Regions from separate parts of the Glutamicibacter soli genome, predicted to be linked through region 2. Evidence: predicted binding sites of a transcription regulator. Region 2 holds the regulator's gene; the other holds the start of a gene.
What was found. The regulator LexA, encoded in region 2, represses DNA repair genes until DNA is damaged. The targets are predictions, from matches to a motif close to TCGAACANNTGTTCGA.
Positions count from the first base shown of each region.

Region 1: the regulator LexA is predicted to act here: its motif matches at 4,956-4,971, upstream of ACTX90_RS01840 (LexA family protein).

Region 1 is NZ_CM125969.1:372,926-380,777, forward strand. It holds gene ACTX90_RS01815 (sensor histidine kinase) at 1-7, shown strand, start outside; gene ACTX90_RS01820 (malonic semialdehyde reductase) at 350-970, shown strand; gene ACTX90_RS01825 (hypothetical protein) at 1,059-2,282, opposite strand; gene ACTX90_RS01830 (NAD(P)/FAD-dependent oxidoreductase) at 2,591-3,865, shown strand; gene ACTX90_RS01835 (NAD-dependent epimerase/dehydratase family protein) at 3,962-4,816, opposite strand; gene ACTX90_RS01840 (LexA family protein) at 5,013-5,429, shown strand; gene ACTX90_RS01845 (Y-family DNA polymerase) at 5,419-6,711, shown strand; gene ACTX90_RS01850 (glycoside hydrolase family 3 N-terminal domain-containing protein) at 6,768-7,852, shown strand, end outside.
Region 2 is NZ_CM125969.1:1,219,387-1,227,238, reverse strand. It holds gene ACTX90_RS05840 (SseB family protein) at 1-747, opposite strand, end outside; gene priA (bifunctional 1-(5-phosphoribosyl)-5-((5-phosphoribosylamino)methylideneamino)imidazole-4-carboxamide isomerase/phosphoribosylanthranilate isomerase PriA) at 1,102-1,839, opposite strand; gene ACTX90_RS05830 (CG2302 family histidine operon protein) at 1,865-2,014, opposite strand; gene hisH (imidazole glycerol phosphate synthase subunit HisH) at 2,016-2,651, opposite strand; gene hisB (imidazoleglycerol-phosphate dehydratase HisB) at 2,652-3,272, opposite strand; gene ACTX90_RS05815 (histidinol-phosphate transaminase) at 3,294-4,400, opposite strand; gene ACTX90_RS05810 (LysM peptidoglycan-binding domain-containing protein) at 4,491-4,844, opposite strand; gene lexA (transcriptional repressor LexA) at 5,101-5,820, shown strand; gene ACTX90_RS05800 (ATP-dependent DNA helicase) at 5,933-7,852, opposite strand, start outside.

The DNA.
Region 1 (7,852 bases), 850 kb from region 2:
GTTCTAGGCCTACCCTCCTACTAAAGTATGATTTCGCAATTCTTGCAGACACGATAAGTTATAGATGTATCGGTGAAGACCGATCACCGGTTAGGTACTTGGTGGTGTTTTGCGAGTGGCACCACGAAGGACCAAGGGTGATTAAAAGGTACGTTGCGTTACTGAGCGGACGATCTTTCATCGGCGTTGTGCCCCCATCGCACGCCGTTGTCCGCAAGTGACGTAACGTACCTTTTATAACGCAGGGCTTATGCGCATTCTAGTGACAGTGTTCACAAAGCGGCAATAGCGGCACGGGAACTTTATATCCTATTCACCAAGGATCCGTGAAAACTGCGAAAGCGAGCCCATGACCATTCAAGCTGAATCCAGCATCTACGAAGCACTTTCGATCGATCCGGCTGCCGCCGATCAACTTTTCTTCGAAGCCCGCAGCGCGAATTCATTCAGCGATGAGCCAGTATCCGATGAAACCCTCGATGCCATCTACGACGCGATGAAGATGGGTCCTACGCTGATGAACAATCAGCCGCTTCGCATTACCTGGGTCAAATCGGACGAAGCACGGCAAACCATCGCTGGAACCATGTCGGGAACGAATGCGCAGAAGGCGCTGACCGCTCCTGCGCTGGCGGTGCTGTCCTTCGACACCGAGTGGCATGAAGAATTCCCGAGCTTCTTCCCCCACGCTCCAGAGCGCAAGTCCATGTTCGAGAATCCCGACGTGCGCACCGCGGTGGGCAACAACAATGCCTGGCTCCAGGCCGGATACTTCATCATGGCCGTGCGCGCCGTCGGCTTGGCTGCCGGCCCCATGGGCGGTTTCGACAAGGCTGCTGTCGACCAGGCCATCAACGCGGACAACAACCACAAGTCGTTCCTGATCGTGAACGTCGGCAAGCCAGGCGAGAACCCGTGGTTCGACCGCCTGCCGCGCCACTCAAGCGAGCTGGCAACCCGCAGCATCTAGCGGATGGGTTGTTCAAGGAAATAAAGGCTGAAGGAGTGCGACGCATCTGTCGCACTCCTTCAGCCTTTAAGGTTTTCCGCGATGCGCCCTATTTGACCACATCGGCCTCAGCATCCTCGGATTCCGCGTTGCCGCCAAGTACGTGGTCGGAAACCTTGGCGAGCGCACGTTCCAGCGCGGAGCGCAGAGCGACAGGCACGGTGATCTCCTCGTCGATCACCACAAGCCCTTCGCGCTCGAAATTGCGCAGCAGGCTTTCGACCTGCGGGATGACAATCTCAAGGCTCGGGATCAGGTGGTGTTGCTCTTCCGGCAGGTCGTCGGTGGTTGGAACCTGCAGCGCGAACTCCGTGCGCGGAGGCGTGCTGGAGGCCGCGTTGCTCAGCACGCCGGCCGTCATTTCCGCGATGGTCGACTGGCCCGGGGTTTCCAGCGTATTGATCAGCACGTGCGAGAAGAGGACTTCCGCGATGAGTTCCTTGACCAGGCGTGAGCCGGGGCCGGTCGAGCCGAGCAATGCCTGGGCCAAAGGCTCGGTCGGCATGGCGTTCGGTGCCTGGTAACGCAGCATGGCGGTGCCGATCAGCGCGTCCCAGTAGGCCGAAAGGCGCGGGACTTCGGCCAGGCTGGATACGGTTGTGCCGTCTTCCGGCTCCCAGAGGACCGATCCGGCCGCCGCGGGTTCCGCGCTCTCGTCGACGGTGATCAGCAGGCCCAGTGCGGACGCCGCATCCTGAAGGGTCTGGCCGGTCAGCACGCCTGAAGGCGAAGTGGGTTTGCCTTCGCCGACCCAGTTGACCAGCTCGCGGGCGGCATAGACGTACGGCATGGATTCCAGCGCGGCGTTTGCCTCGTCGTCTTCGAGGAACGGTGCGATGATCGGCGAATCGCCGGCCATGCGGGAGAGGAACTCGAAGGTCTGCTTGAAGTCATCCACGCTGCCGCCGAAGTTGGCGGTGGTGCCCAGGAAGGTCAAATAGTGCTTGAGGATCGCCGCGCTGGCCTCGGCAACTTCCTTGCCCAGTGACGACAGATGGCCCAGCTGTTCGCCGAGAACTTCAGGGTCAAGCGTCTTCACGTCCACGGACTTGCGCAGCTGGGCGTGCACGGTCAGCAGCGTGGTCAGCCCTTCCAGCGCCGCACGGGTTTCGCTGGCAGGACGGCCCTCTTCCTGGAAATGGCGGAAGAGCTGGGACTTGAAAGGCTGCAGATCCTGTCGGACCTCGGATTCAAAGGGAACCGAGCTTGCGCCTTCACGGCGGGCTGGATGGCCCTGCGACTGCTTTTTCTTGGCTGGTTTGCGTGATGCCATAAGTTTGCTGATTTTCCTTAGCTAGGCAGGAAAGATGATTCCACTCCAGTCTACGCAGGCAGCGAAATCCTCGACCCACAACTGTGCGAATCAGTGGTGCTCCGGAGGCTTTTTATCCGTCGAAGCGTGATTGGCCGAAATAAATACGGCGCTTGAGTTTGATCTCCGTATAAAACGCAGATCACAGGTTGGTGTGTCCTCGCTCACCGTCGAATCCTCAGGACTCGTTGATTTTCGCCCTGTTTCACGCAAAAGTGAGTTGCGACGGCCCCGTGTGGAGGGGCTCTGAAAACTTAGGAGTGTGGATCATGGGTGCAGCTGTTCCTGATCATGTTGTAGTTGTCGGCGCAGGTTTCGTTGGCCTGTCGACCGCTTGGTACCTGCAGGAAGCCGGCGTCAAGGTGACCGTCGTGGACCGCGGCGGCGTGGCCTCCGGCTCGTCGTGGGGCAATGCCGGCTGGCTGACCCCGGCGCTGACCCTGCCGATCGCCGAACCGTCGGTGTTCTCCAACGGCCTGAAGATGATGCTGGATCCAGCTTCGCCGCTCTACATTCCGCTGAAGGCCGATGGGAAGCTGCTGCGCTTCCTGCTCGGCTTCGCCTGGCACTCGACCCCGAAGAAGTGGGAAGAAGCCATGCGCATCTTCTCCGAGGTGGGCCACACCGGCCTGGACGCATTCGACGAAATCGCCGAAGACACCTCCGCGGGACCGGGCGCCCGCGAGCTGACCAAGCCTGCAGACCCGTTCCTGACCGGCTTCGTTTCCATGAAGGACCGCGACGCGCTGCTGCATGAGTTCGAGATGATCCACAAGACCGGTGGCCATGTCGACTTCGACCTGCTTTCCGGGGACCAGCTGCGCAGCATCGAGCCGACCCTGTCGGACAACGTTGCCGCCGGCATCGCCATCAAGGGCCAGCGCTACCTGAACCCGCCGAAGTTCATGGAATCGCTCGCCGAGTCTGTGGTCGCCCGTGGCGGCGACATCATCGGCGCCTTCAACGTCACCGACGTGCGCGACAACGGCGGATCGGTCACCGTGATCGGTTCCGAGGGCCGCGCCATCACCGCCGACCACGTGGTGCTGGCAACCGGCGCATGGATGACCGACCTGGCGGCCAAGTTCGGTGTCAAGGTGGTTGTCCAGGCAGGCCGTGGCTACTCGTTCACCGTGGAACCGGAGAGCATGCCGACCCACCCGATCTACTTCCCGTCCCAGCGCGTGGCCTGCACCCCGCTCGGCGACCGCTTCCGCGTGGCCGGCACCATGGAGTTCCGCGACGTCAACCACAAGCTGGAACCGAAGCGCATCGAGGCCATCGTGGCCGCGGCCACCCCGGTCTACAAGGGAATCAACTGGGAGAACCGCAAGGAAGAATGGGTCGGCGGACGCCCGTGCACCGCTGACGGCCTGCCGCTGGTTGGCCAGACCTCCTCCTCGCGCGTCTCGGTCGGTGGCGGGCACGGCATGTGGGGCGTCGCCCTCGGCCCGCTGACCGGCAAGATCCTTGCCGCCCAGATCACCGGCCAGGCCGCACCGGCCATTTCCCGCCATTTCAACCCGCTGCGCAAGGGTTTCTAGCCCGTTTCGGTCCACACCCGGAACGTGAAAAGGCGAACCGGCCTGCACGCACCCATTCAGGTCGTGCAAGCCGGTTCGTTTACGTTTAACCGCTGCTCAGGGGTGGCGCGATGATTCCCCGGCCAGCACCGAGCGGTAGCCTTCGCGGTACCCGGGGAATGCCAGCGTGAAGCCGGTGGACAGCAGCTTGGAGTTATCGATCCTGCGGTCCGCGGCGCGCCGGGCGGCGGGTTCGGCGGCCGCCGGGGGAATCGGCAGGTCCAGCTCGCCGGCCAGGAACGTGAAGATGTCCTCCAGCTGCGCCGGTTCGTTGTCGGTCACCAGATACAGCTGCTCGGCGAGGTCGCCCAGTTCCGCCACATGGACGATGGCCCGGGCCAGGTCGTCGCGGTGGATGCGGTTGGTCCAGTGCGATCCGAAAGGCAGCCGTGCGGTGCCGTTGCGCACCTGGGTGATCAGGTGGTTGCGTCCCGGGCCGTAGATGCCCGAAGCGCGCAGCACCGTCACCGGCAGTCCCGAATCGAGCAGTGCCTGCTCGGTGCGGGCCAGCACCACCGAGGTTTCGCGGTTGGGTTCCGAAGGAGTTGACTCGTCCACCCAGTCTCCGTGGTCTCCGCCGGAGACCGCCGAGGAGGAAACATAGATGATGCGCTCAAGCTGCGGCGCCTGCTCCTTGAGTGCGGCGACCAGCTTGCCGGCCACCTGCAGGTAGGCCCGCTCGTAGCCCGGCACGTCGCGGCTGGCAGGCACCGGGGTGAGCACCGCGATCCGGGTTTCCGGGTCGATCCGCGGCCAGGGCTCGTCGCCCTGCAAATCGACGTCCTGGCCGTGCAGCGGCGCGGGCAGCTTGGAGCTGTTCCGGCGCCATCCGGTCACCTCATGGCCGAGGGCGGCGAAGCGCAGCCCGGCTTCGGTGGCCACGTCGCCGCAGCTGATCAGCAGAATTTTCACGGTACTCCTTGGCTGGAACGGTGCGGGCTGCGGATGCCGCGCTCTCCCAGCGTAGGTGCAGCCGTGTGCCCTGGCCATTTCGGGCTTCACAAATAGTCGTCGGCACGGTGTCGATCAAACAGGGTACAATTCCAATTGTTCGAAAGTTTATGCGAATAAATTCTCCGTGGGATGGATCGAAGCAGGTGAGAAAGCGGTGGCAGATGCGCAGCCGTACGTGCCGGAAGGCGCCAGCCAGGGGCCCGTGCAAGCGGTCTCCGCGATGGGCTTTCCTTCCCCCGCCCGCGACTATTTCGACGGCGGATTCGACCTGAACCGCCTGCTGGTCAAGGACCGGGTATCCACCTTCATCATGCGCGTGGGCGGAGGATCCATGCAGTCCGCCGGAATCTACGACGGCGACGAGATCATCGTGGACCGCTCGATGCCGGTACGCCACAACTCCGTGGTGGTCCTGACGCTCAACGGCCAGCTGCTGGTGCGCCGCTGGCAGATCGACGGACAGCGGGTCGGGCTGCTGTGCGACGAGTCCACTCTGCCGGTGGTGCTCGCCGAGGGGGACGACGTGAGCGTCTTCGGAGTGGTCACGAGGTGCCTGCACCATGTTCGGTGACCACGTCGCGCTCGTCGACGTCAACAACTTCTACGTCTCCTGCGAGCGTGTTTTCGACCGTTCGCTGATGAACCGGCCGGTTGTGGTGCTCTCCAATAACGACGGCTGCGTGGTGGCCCGCTCCCAGGAGGCCAAGGACCTGGGCATCGGGACCGGCGAGCCGTTCTTCAAGGTGCAGCGCTACATGCAAACCCACAACCTCGCCGTGCGCTCAAGCAACTACGAACTCTACGGCGACATCTCGGCGCGGGTCATGGAATTGCTCGGCCGCTTCGGCACCTGGCATGAGGTGTACTCCATCGACGAATCATTCGTCGGACTTGAGGGCGGCCTGGAACAGGTGCGCACCACGGCCGCGCAGATCCGTTCGTCCATCGACCGCCTGATCGGGGTCCCGGTGTGTGTCGGGGTGTCCTCGACCAAGACGCTGGCCAAGTTCGCCAACCACGTCGCCAAGCACAATGCGAACCTCGGCGGGGTGTGCGTGCAGGACCTCATGGACCCGGACGTGCTCGCACGGATCAAGTCGCTGGTGCCGGCCACGGATGTCTGGGGCGTCGGGCGCAAGACCGGCGCCAAGCTGGCCGGCATGGGCATCGAATCCATTGCGGACCTCGAAGCAGCCGACCCGATGCTGATCCGGCGAAAATTCTCGGTGGTCCTGCAACGCACGGTGTTCGAGCTCAACGGGCAACGGTGCATCGGCCCGGTCGAGGAGCGCAGCGACAAGGGGCAGGTCATGTTCACCCGATCCTTCTCCTCCCCGGTGCGCACCCGCGAAGCCATGGAAGAAGTCATGTCCATCTACGCGCAGAAGGCCGCCGCGCGCCTGGCCAAGGAAGGCCGCTATGCGTCGCTGCTGACGGTGATGGCCGGGACCAGCCGCTTCGCCCAGGGGGAGGCCTCCTTCCCCAGCACCCAGGTGCGGTTGCCCAAGCCCACCCGCGACCCGATCCTGCTGACGCGTCTGGCCGTGGCCGCCATGAACGGGCTGATGCACACCGGCGTGGACTATGTGCGCGGCGGAGTCATCCTCTCCGGGCTGAGCGACTCCCCGGGCGAAGCGCAGCTGGACCTCTTCGGCCAGGGCGGGAATGATCCGGAGCACGAACCGGTGAACGTCTCGGGCGTGGTGCAGGACATCTCGGCGCGATTCGGGGCCAAGGCCATTGGCCTTGGACGCGCGGGGATCGCGCAGGCTCCGGCATGGTCGATGAAGCGGGAGCACATCTCCCAGCGCTACACCACCGAGTGGGACGAGCTGCCCCTGGTGAAGGCCTGAGATTCCCGGCCCGCCAAGCCAAGTTTCCTCGCAGGATCGAATGGAAGAATGTTCCCATGACACCTTGTACGCGCCGGCTTGTTTCGCTGGGTATGCTTTCCGTCCTGGTGCTGGGCGGCTGCAGCGCCGCCCAGCCCGGCAACCAGAACCCCACCCCCAGCGCGTCCGCAACGTCTGCACCGGGGGTGGGCAGCTCAGCGTCCGCAAGCCCGCAGCCGTCCTCCACTCCGACCGAAGGCCCGGAGCAGAGCTCAGCGCCATCCAGCCAGGGCACCGAGTCCTCGACGCCCGCTGGCGGATCCGGCGTGCGGGAGCAGGCCGAGGCGCTGGTTGATGAGATGACTCTGGATGACCAGGCGGCCAGCCTGGTGATGGCCGGTGTTCCAGCCACCGGCGCCGGCGCAGCGCAGATCGCCGCGCTGGAGGAGCAGGGTATCTCGAATGTCTTCCTGCGCGGACGCTCGCAGCTCTCGGTCTCCCAAACTGCGGCGCAGGTCCGGAAAATCACCGACGCCCTGGACCGGAATGTCCCGGGCAAGCTGCCGGTATGGGTGGCCACCGACCAGGAAGGCGGCTTCGTCCGAGTCCTGCAGGGCCCCGGGTTCACCGAACTGCCCACTGCGTTGACACAGGGTGCCTGGTCCCAGGCCACGCTGAAATCAAGGATGTCCGCCGTTGGCGGCGAACTGGCCGAGGCAGGCATCAACGTGAACCTGGCGCCAGTGGCCGATGTGGTTCCTTCCAGCATCGGCACGGCCAACGACCCGATCGGCTACTTCGGCCGCGAGTATGCGAACAACGCCGCGGATGCCGCCGCGGACGTGCTGACGATCAACCAGGCGCTGGCGGCCGAAGGTGTCCAGCCGGTGGTCAAGCACTTCCCGGGGCTGGGGCGAGTCACCGCGAATACCGACACCTCAAGCTCCGTCACTGACACATCGGTTGGCGCCGGGTCCCAGGATCTTGAGCCCTTCAAGGAAGCGATTGCGCAGGACCTGTCCTGGGTGATGGTTTCCAACGCCCGCTACACGCAGATCGATGGGAAGAACGACGCGCCATTTTCGTCCAAGGTGATCACCGGGTTGCTGCGCGACAAGCTGGGATACGACGGACTGGTCATCTCCGATGACCTGTGCGAGGC
Region 2 (7,852 bases):
GAACTGCAGGTTCAATTCCGGTCCGGAGCCGCCTCCGGGCACTGCGTTGCCCTGCGCATCTCGTGAACCAACACCTCGGCCTGGTGCTATCTGCACTTTGCGAAGCTGGGCGTAGCCACTCGTCGCGTCCTGGACGATTTCAGCAATGCCCTGGTTCAGATAGCTCGGTGTCCATTCGATCTGCTTGGCAAGGTTCCACATGCCCGGTCGTCGAAGGACAAACGTGTAGTCGCCGCCCGGATCCAGCACCAGTAATTGGCATTCTTCGCTGACCGCAGACAACGCGGCGCGCGGGGCGTAGACCGCGACTGGTCTCGCTTCGTTGTGCCAGGCCTGGAGCCGCTCCACGGTGGTGAACACCGGCAAGGCCATGCGTCCGTCCGGCCCCTTGATCTTGACCAGGGCCATGTCGGCTTCCTTGTCGGAGGCGAAGCCGTGCTCGGTCATCGCTTCTTCGCCAAGCTGGGCTACTACTGCAACGAAAACCCGGGCGTTGGCCAGCGACTGGTGGACGCCGGACTCGCTGCCGTTGCCGGCTCGCAGATCAGCCAGCGCCTGCATCACCGCCTCATCTGCCAGTCCGTCGTCCTTGTCGAACTTGTGCAGCGGGTTTTCATCACCGGCCAGGTCCCGGCCTTCCCAGCTTTGACCTGCGGAATCAGTCGGGGAACCTGCCCGCGCCAGTGCCGCGGCGATATGTCCGGGCAGGTGGCGCTTGGGTGCGGATTCAGGTTGCGCGGTGCTCATAGATCCATGCTATCTGTGAGAACCCCGGTGGAAGAACAAGTTTCAGGGACTCGGGCATGAGCTTGCCCACGAGACCTTGGGCACACTTCAGATATTCGAGCCTGGCCACAACGCGGCGGATGTGGCATCTTGAAATGATAATGCGCAAGGACACGGAATCCGAGAGCCTGTTTGCCACGGCAATGCCGGGCTATGTCCCGCAGGGCGCAGTTCGCGGCCTGGGCGGGGGCTCATCCGTCCCCCGCCGTTGGCCACAGACGCCGCAGGAGGTTCATATTCGGCTTCATAAAAAATCGTGGACCGGCTGGATTTTTCCAACCGATCCACGACTTCAAAGGTCTGGCTCAGACCTATTTAGCGACGGCCTGCCACTTCAAGCGCCTCGGGCAGCGTGAACTGCCCCGAGTACAGGGCCTTGCCCATGATGGCGCCTTCGATGCCTTCCGGCACCAACGCACGCAGAACACGCAGGTCTTCGAGGGAAGAGATACCGCCCGATGCGACAACCGGCTTGTTGGTTTTCGAGGCGATCTCGCGCAGCAATTCAACGTTGGGTCCACGCAGGGTTCCGTCCTTCGTGACGTCAGTGACGACGTAGCGCGCACAGCCGGCATCCTCCAAGCGGGCAAGCACCTCCCAGAGGTCTCCCCCGTCCTTGGTCCAGCCATGGCCGGAGAGCGTAGTGCCACGCACATCCATGCCCACGGCGATCTTGTCGCCGTGGCGGGCAATGGCATTGCGGGTCCACTCCGGGTTCTCCAGTGCGGCCGTCCCGAGGTTCACGCGGGTGGCGCCGAATTCCAGTGCGCGATCTAGTGACGCGTCATCACGGATTCCGCCGGAGAGCTCAACCTTGATGGACAGCTCCTGGGCGATTCGCTGGACGATCTCGATGTTGCTGCCGCGACCGAAGGCGGCGTCGAGGTCGACCAGGTGCAGCCATTCTGCACCGTCGTTCTGCCAGGCCAGCGCCGCTTCCAGAGGGTCGCCGTATCCAGTTTCGGATCCGGCTTCACCCTGCACCAGGCGAACCGCCTGTCCGCCGGCGATATCTACTGCGGGAAGCAGTTCGAGAATTGGTTGCTCACTCATGTTGTCCTTCTTCGAAAGTTTGAAACTAGAGGGTCAAGACCCATGCTGCGATGACACAACCAGCTGCCAGGCCCCACGCGGCAATGATCCACGACAGGTGCGCTTTCTGGTTCTTCAAGGAGATTGCTCCGCCGGCAAGAAATGCGCCGACCCCGAGGAGTACGATCGACCACATTCTAGAGAGTCTCCAGCCAGTTGCTCAGCAGCTTCTTGCCAGCTTCGCCAGACTTCTCCGGGTGGAATTGCACTGCCGACAAGGCACCGTTTTCAACGGCTGCGATGAATGGGGTTCCGTGGGTGGACCAGGTAACCTGCGGCGGAGTCATTGCCGGCTGGGTGACGTCGAATTCCCACTTCTGCACTCCATATGAATGCACGAAGTAGAAGCGCTCGTTTTCGATACCTGCAAAGAGCTTGGTGTTTTCCGGCGGACGAACGGTGTTCCAGCCCATATGCGGGATGACATCAGCCTGCAGCCGCTCTACGGTGCCTGGCCACTCGCCAATACCCGCCGTCTTGACGCCGTGTTCCACGCCTTCGTCGAAGAAGACCTGATGTCCAACGCAGATTCCGAGCACGGGCTTGCCGCCGGCGATACGGCGACCGATCCAGCGCAGTGCACCGAGCTTGGTCAGCTGGTCCATGACCGATGCGTAGGCGCCGACGCCGGGAACGACCAGACCGTCAGCCGCTTGGACCTTGTCCGCGTCTGCGGTCAGCTCTACCTCGGCTCCGGCGGCTTCAAGCGCACGCACTGCCGAGCGAACGTTGCCCGAACCGTAGTCCAGGACAACAACTTTCTTTTTTGCCACTTAAAGGGCACCCTTCGTGGATGGAATCTTGTCGCCCATGCGTTCGTCGTGCTCGACGGCTTCGCGCAAGGCACGGGCGAAGGACTTGAACTGCGCTTCGACGATGTGGTGCGGGTCGCGGCCCGAGAGCACCTCGATGTGGGCACAAATCTGCGCGTGGAACGTGATCGCCTCGAAAACGTGACGGGTCATCGAACCGGTGAAGTGTCCACCGATCAGATGGTATTCCTGGCCGGCCGGCTCGCCGCCGTGCACCAGGTAGGGGCGCCCGGAGACATCTACAACGGAGCGGGCTAGTGCTTCGTCCAGCGGTGCGTAGGAAGTGCCGAAGCGGCGGATACCCGCCTTGTTGCCCAGGGCAACACGCAGCACCTCGCCGATGGTGATCGCGGTGTCTTCCACTGTGTGGTGTACGTCGATATGGGTGTCGCCGGTTGCACGCACGGTGAGGTCGATCAGCGAGTGCTTGGACAGGGCAGTGAGCATATGGTCGAAGAACGGCACGGTGGTGCTGATCTCCGAGACGCCTGAGCCATCGAGATCCAGTTCAACGAATACCGAGGATTCGCTGGTGACTCGTTCCATACGGGCGCGACGTGCGCCAATCAATTCGGCAGACATGTCTTCCTTCGCTTGTCTTTTCTACTTCTGTGCGCTGAGCAGTTCGGTCAGCCGCTCCAAGAAGGCGGTGGTTTCGGCCTCAGTTCCCGCGGTGACTCGCAGGGTGCCGGCGATTCCGTTGTCACGGATGATGATTCCGGCGTCGAGAAGCCCCTGCCAAATGGCGTGGGGGTCGTCCAGGCCGCCGAAAAAGACGAAGTTCGAGTCTGAAACCGAAGGCTTCAAACCCAGCTCGGTCAAGGTGCTCACGATGCGGTCGCGCTGGGTCTTGATTTCTTCGACCTGTGCCAGCAGAAGGTCAACGTTCTTCAGCGCGGCAATGGCGGTCGCCTGGGTCACTGCAGAGAGGTGGTAGGGCAGGCGGACAAGCCGAATCGCATCGGTGACTTCCGGTGCCGCAGCCAAGTAGCCCACTCGGGCGCCAGCCAGGCCGAAGGCCTTGGACATCGTGCGGCTGACAATCAAGCGCTGGCGACCTCCGAGGAGGCTCAGTGCCGACTTGGTCTTGGCCAGTGAAAATTCAGCGTAGGCCTCGTCGACGATGACCATAGCGTTGGTCTCGGAGGCTGCCTCGTAGACAGCCTCGATGACATCCAGTCCCAATGCCGTGCCGGTTGGGTTGTTCGGAGAGCAGAGGAAAACGATATTCGGTGTGTGCTCGCGTACCTGCGCGGCAGCAGAGTCGGCCGAGAGAGTGAAATCATCGGCGCGTTGGCCGGCGATGTATTCGGTATCGGTTCCGCTGGCCAGCAGCGGGTACATGGAATAAGTGGGGCCGAAACTCATGACGCTTCGACCGGGGCCACCGAAGGCTTGCAGGATCTGCTGCAGGATCTCATTGGAACCGTTCGCGGCCCAAATGTTCTCGCGATCCAGATCGTGGCCCAGGTACTTGGCTAGGAGTTCACGCAATTCCACGAATTCACGATCCGGGTAGCGATTCAGCGTGGCCGCTGCCTTGGAGACTTCTTGAGCGATTGCATCAATCACGGTCTGCGGAAGCGGATGGGTGTTCTCATTGACATTCAGCTGAATTGGTACGTCAATTTGTGGCGCACCGTAAGGGGACAGCCCGCGGAGATTCTCACGCAAGGGCAGCTGACTCAATAGTTCACTGCGGACATTCACGTCATTAAGTCTAATGGCGCAGTCGTCGGTTCAAGAATTGGCGACAAACCTTGGTAACAATACCTGTCGCCATTTTGAGGGTTTGACCGGCTAGTTGGCCAACACCGGGATCTCCAAGGTGTCGCCAACGCGGATCTCGCTGGAGTCCAGTGCGTTGATCTCCGTGATATGCTCCATGGCCGCATTCACGTCGTAGCCTACGGCGTATTCACGGGCGAGATCCCACAACGAGTCGCCCGGGATGACGGTCACGGCCACGGTTTCAACACCTTGCGGCGAGTTGGACGCCGCCTGGGCACTTGAAGTGAACATGGTGATCAGGAATGCGGCGGCGATGGTCAGAATGAACACCGGGACCCCAACCAGCACGGCCCAGCCGCGACGATTGATGCGGATCTTCATGTGTTCTTTGGTGCGTTTCGAGTCAAGTGCGGCGGTTGCCATGACTATTCTCCTCAACAGTGGCATGATGCGAACCTGTCTTCGAATACTGTTTTCGAAGATGTGTTCGATTCTCGTATATCTTTTCTAACAGAACTTCGCGGAAATTGTCCAGACACTTTCGAACAAATCTTTGAAAGACTCCCTCACATCGACTAAGATTTCGAAGTAGAAGAGGAACGAATACATAACATCACTGGCTTCCGACAGTTAGGCATCCGCCCAGCTCACGACCGGTGATTAGGGAAGGCTAAAGGTCATGTCAGCTTCAGAGCGCACTCCCCGATCGAATGCACGTTCGCTGACGATCCGCCAGAAGAAAATTCTCGAGACCATCCAGCGCTCGATCGGAAAGAACGGCTATCCGCCGTCGATGCGCGAGATCGGCGACACCGTGGGCCTCAAGAGCCTGTCGAGTGTCACGCACCAGTTGAGCCAGCTTGAAAAGCTCGGCTACCTTCGTCGTGATCCACGCCGACCTCGTGCCATGGAGATCCTGCTGCCGCTGCAGCTCAGCGAGGATGCCGCAGCGGCCGAGGCGCCCAAGCCAGCGGAAGAGGCCGGCAAGGAAGATGCGAAGATCATTGAGCTGAGCACCTCCGCGGACACCACTATGGTGCCGCTGGTTGGCCGTATCGCCGCTGGTGGACCGATCCTTGCAGATCAGACGGTAGAGGACGTGTTCGCGCTTCCGCGCCAGCTGGTGGGCCACGGAGAGCTGTTCATGCTTCGAGTCTCAGGAGACTCGATGGTTGATGCTGCGATCTGCGACGGCGACTGGGTTGTTGTGCGTCGCCAGCAAACTGCGAACAACGGCGACATCGTGGCTGCATTGCTCGATGAAGAAGCTACCGTGAAGACGTTCCGGCAGCGCGACGGTCATACCTGGTTGTTGCCGCAGAATTCTCGGTACGAGCCGATCCTCGGTGATGCAGCGACCGTCATGGGACGCGTTGTATCGGTCATGCGTTCGCTCTAATCCGACAAATCGAAGAGCGCTGGGGTGCAGTTCAATATGACTGCGTCCCAGCGCTCTTTGCTTCGACACGGGCTCAGCCGTGCCGGCTTCCGCGGAATGAACCAATACCGATCTAGCGGTTCGGGTCCATCCGCTTGAGGACACCGGTGATGGTCTTCTTGTCCACGGTGGGCCACATCGGCGGCAACGAGGCCTTGAGGAAACTGCCGTAGCGTGCGGTAGCCATGCGTGAGTCGAGGATTGCCACGACGCCCTTGTCCGACACGGAACGAATCAACCGGCCAGCGCCCTGGGCCAGACGGATCGCGGCGTGGGTGGCCGAAACCTGCATGAAACCGTTACCGCCGTGCTTCTGCACGTCTTCGGTGCGGGCCTTGGAGATCGGATCGTCCGGACGCGGGAACGGGATCTTGTCGATAATAACCAAACGGCAGGAGTCGCCAGGCACGTCTACGCCCTGCCAGAGAGTCATGGTGCCGAAGAGACAAGTGTCCCGTTCCTCGGCAAACTGCGCTACCAGAGACTTCATGCTCGCATCACCCTGGCAGAGGATCTCGACGTCGAGGCGCTCGCGCAAGATCGCCGCCGCTTCTTCGGCAGAACGCTTCGAGGTGAACAGCGCCAACGCGCCGCCGCCCGAAGCCTTGATCAGATCCTCGATTTCGTCCAGGGTCTCGGCGGCAAGCTGCCTGCCGGGTTTGGGCAGGTGCTTGGCGACATACAAGATGCCCTGCTTCGGATAATCGAATGGGCTGCCGACGTCGATGCCTGTCCATGACGGTGCACCGGCACCCAGGAGCCCCAGTGAACCGGCCACCGAGTCGAATTGCGCGCCGATGGCCAAGGTGGCGCTGGTCAAGATGACGGTACGACCGTCAAAGAGTCCTTCGCGCAGTTTTCCGGCCACGGACAGCGGTGCCACGTTAAGTGTCGCCGGCTGGTTGTCATCCGCCTCGACATAGCCGCGGCCTTCGACAAATTCTCGCGGACGGGTCGTGTAGAGCACCTCCCGGCGGTCTTCGGCTTCGAGCATGCGGATGGCGTCGTCCATGACGGCCTGCATTTGCGACCTGGCGGTCTGGCGACCACCATCGGCCGGCGCGTTGGCTTCAGGCTTCGTCAATGCGAGAATGAGCCGGGCCTGTTCCACGATGTCGTTCAGGGCGATTCCCATGTCCTCGCGCAGGCCGGTCTGCAACAACCCGGTCGGTACGCCGGTCAAGGCCTTTTCAAGTCTGTTGGTGGCTTTGACCAATTCGTCAACGTTGACGGCGCAATGGCGCTTGGCCCCGCCCGCTGCGGTGAGCACCATACGAGCCGACAGTGCCCCTGAGACCGAGCTGGTGACGCGGTCCTGGAGCTCGTGGGCCTCATCGATGATGGCGACGTCGAAGTCCGGGAGCACCGACAGCCCTTCGAAGGCGGAGACCGCCAGCAGGGCGTGGTTGGTAATCACCACGTCGGATTCGGCGGCCCGGGCGCGGGCCATCTCTGAGAAGCATTCATCGGCCATAGGGCATTTCTGGGAGCCAAGGCACTCCATGGCGGACACCGAAACCTGTTTCCATGCCTTGTCGCTGACTCCGGGGACCAGTTCGTCCCGGTCCCCTGTGTCGGTGCGCTCGGCCCATTCGCGAAGCTTCATGACTTCGCTGGCCAGCGGGGAAAATGTCTGTCCCCTGGGCGCGGCGGGCTCATCCATGGAGAACAACGTGCCTTCGTCGTCTTCCGGGTATCCGCCGCCGAGCTTGTACTGGCAGAGGTAGTTGGAGCGGCCCTTGAGCAGGGCCACGTCCATGGGTCGCGAAAGCTTGCCTTTGAGAGACTCCAGGAGCCGAGGTACGTCACGTCCGACGATCTGCGACTGCAACGCCAAGGTTGCAGTCGATACGATTACCGGTTTGGCGCTGGTCTGGGCGTGTGCCAGTGCCGGGATCAGGTAGCCCATGGACTTGCCCGTACCGGTTCCTGCTTGCACCAGCAGATGCTCTTCGTCTTCCAGCGCCGATACAACGTGCTTGACCATTTCCTG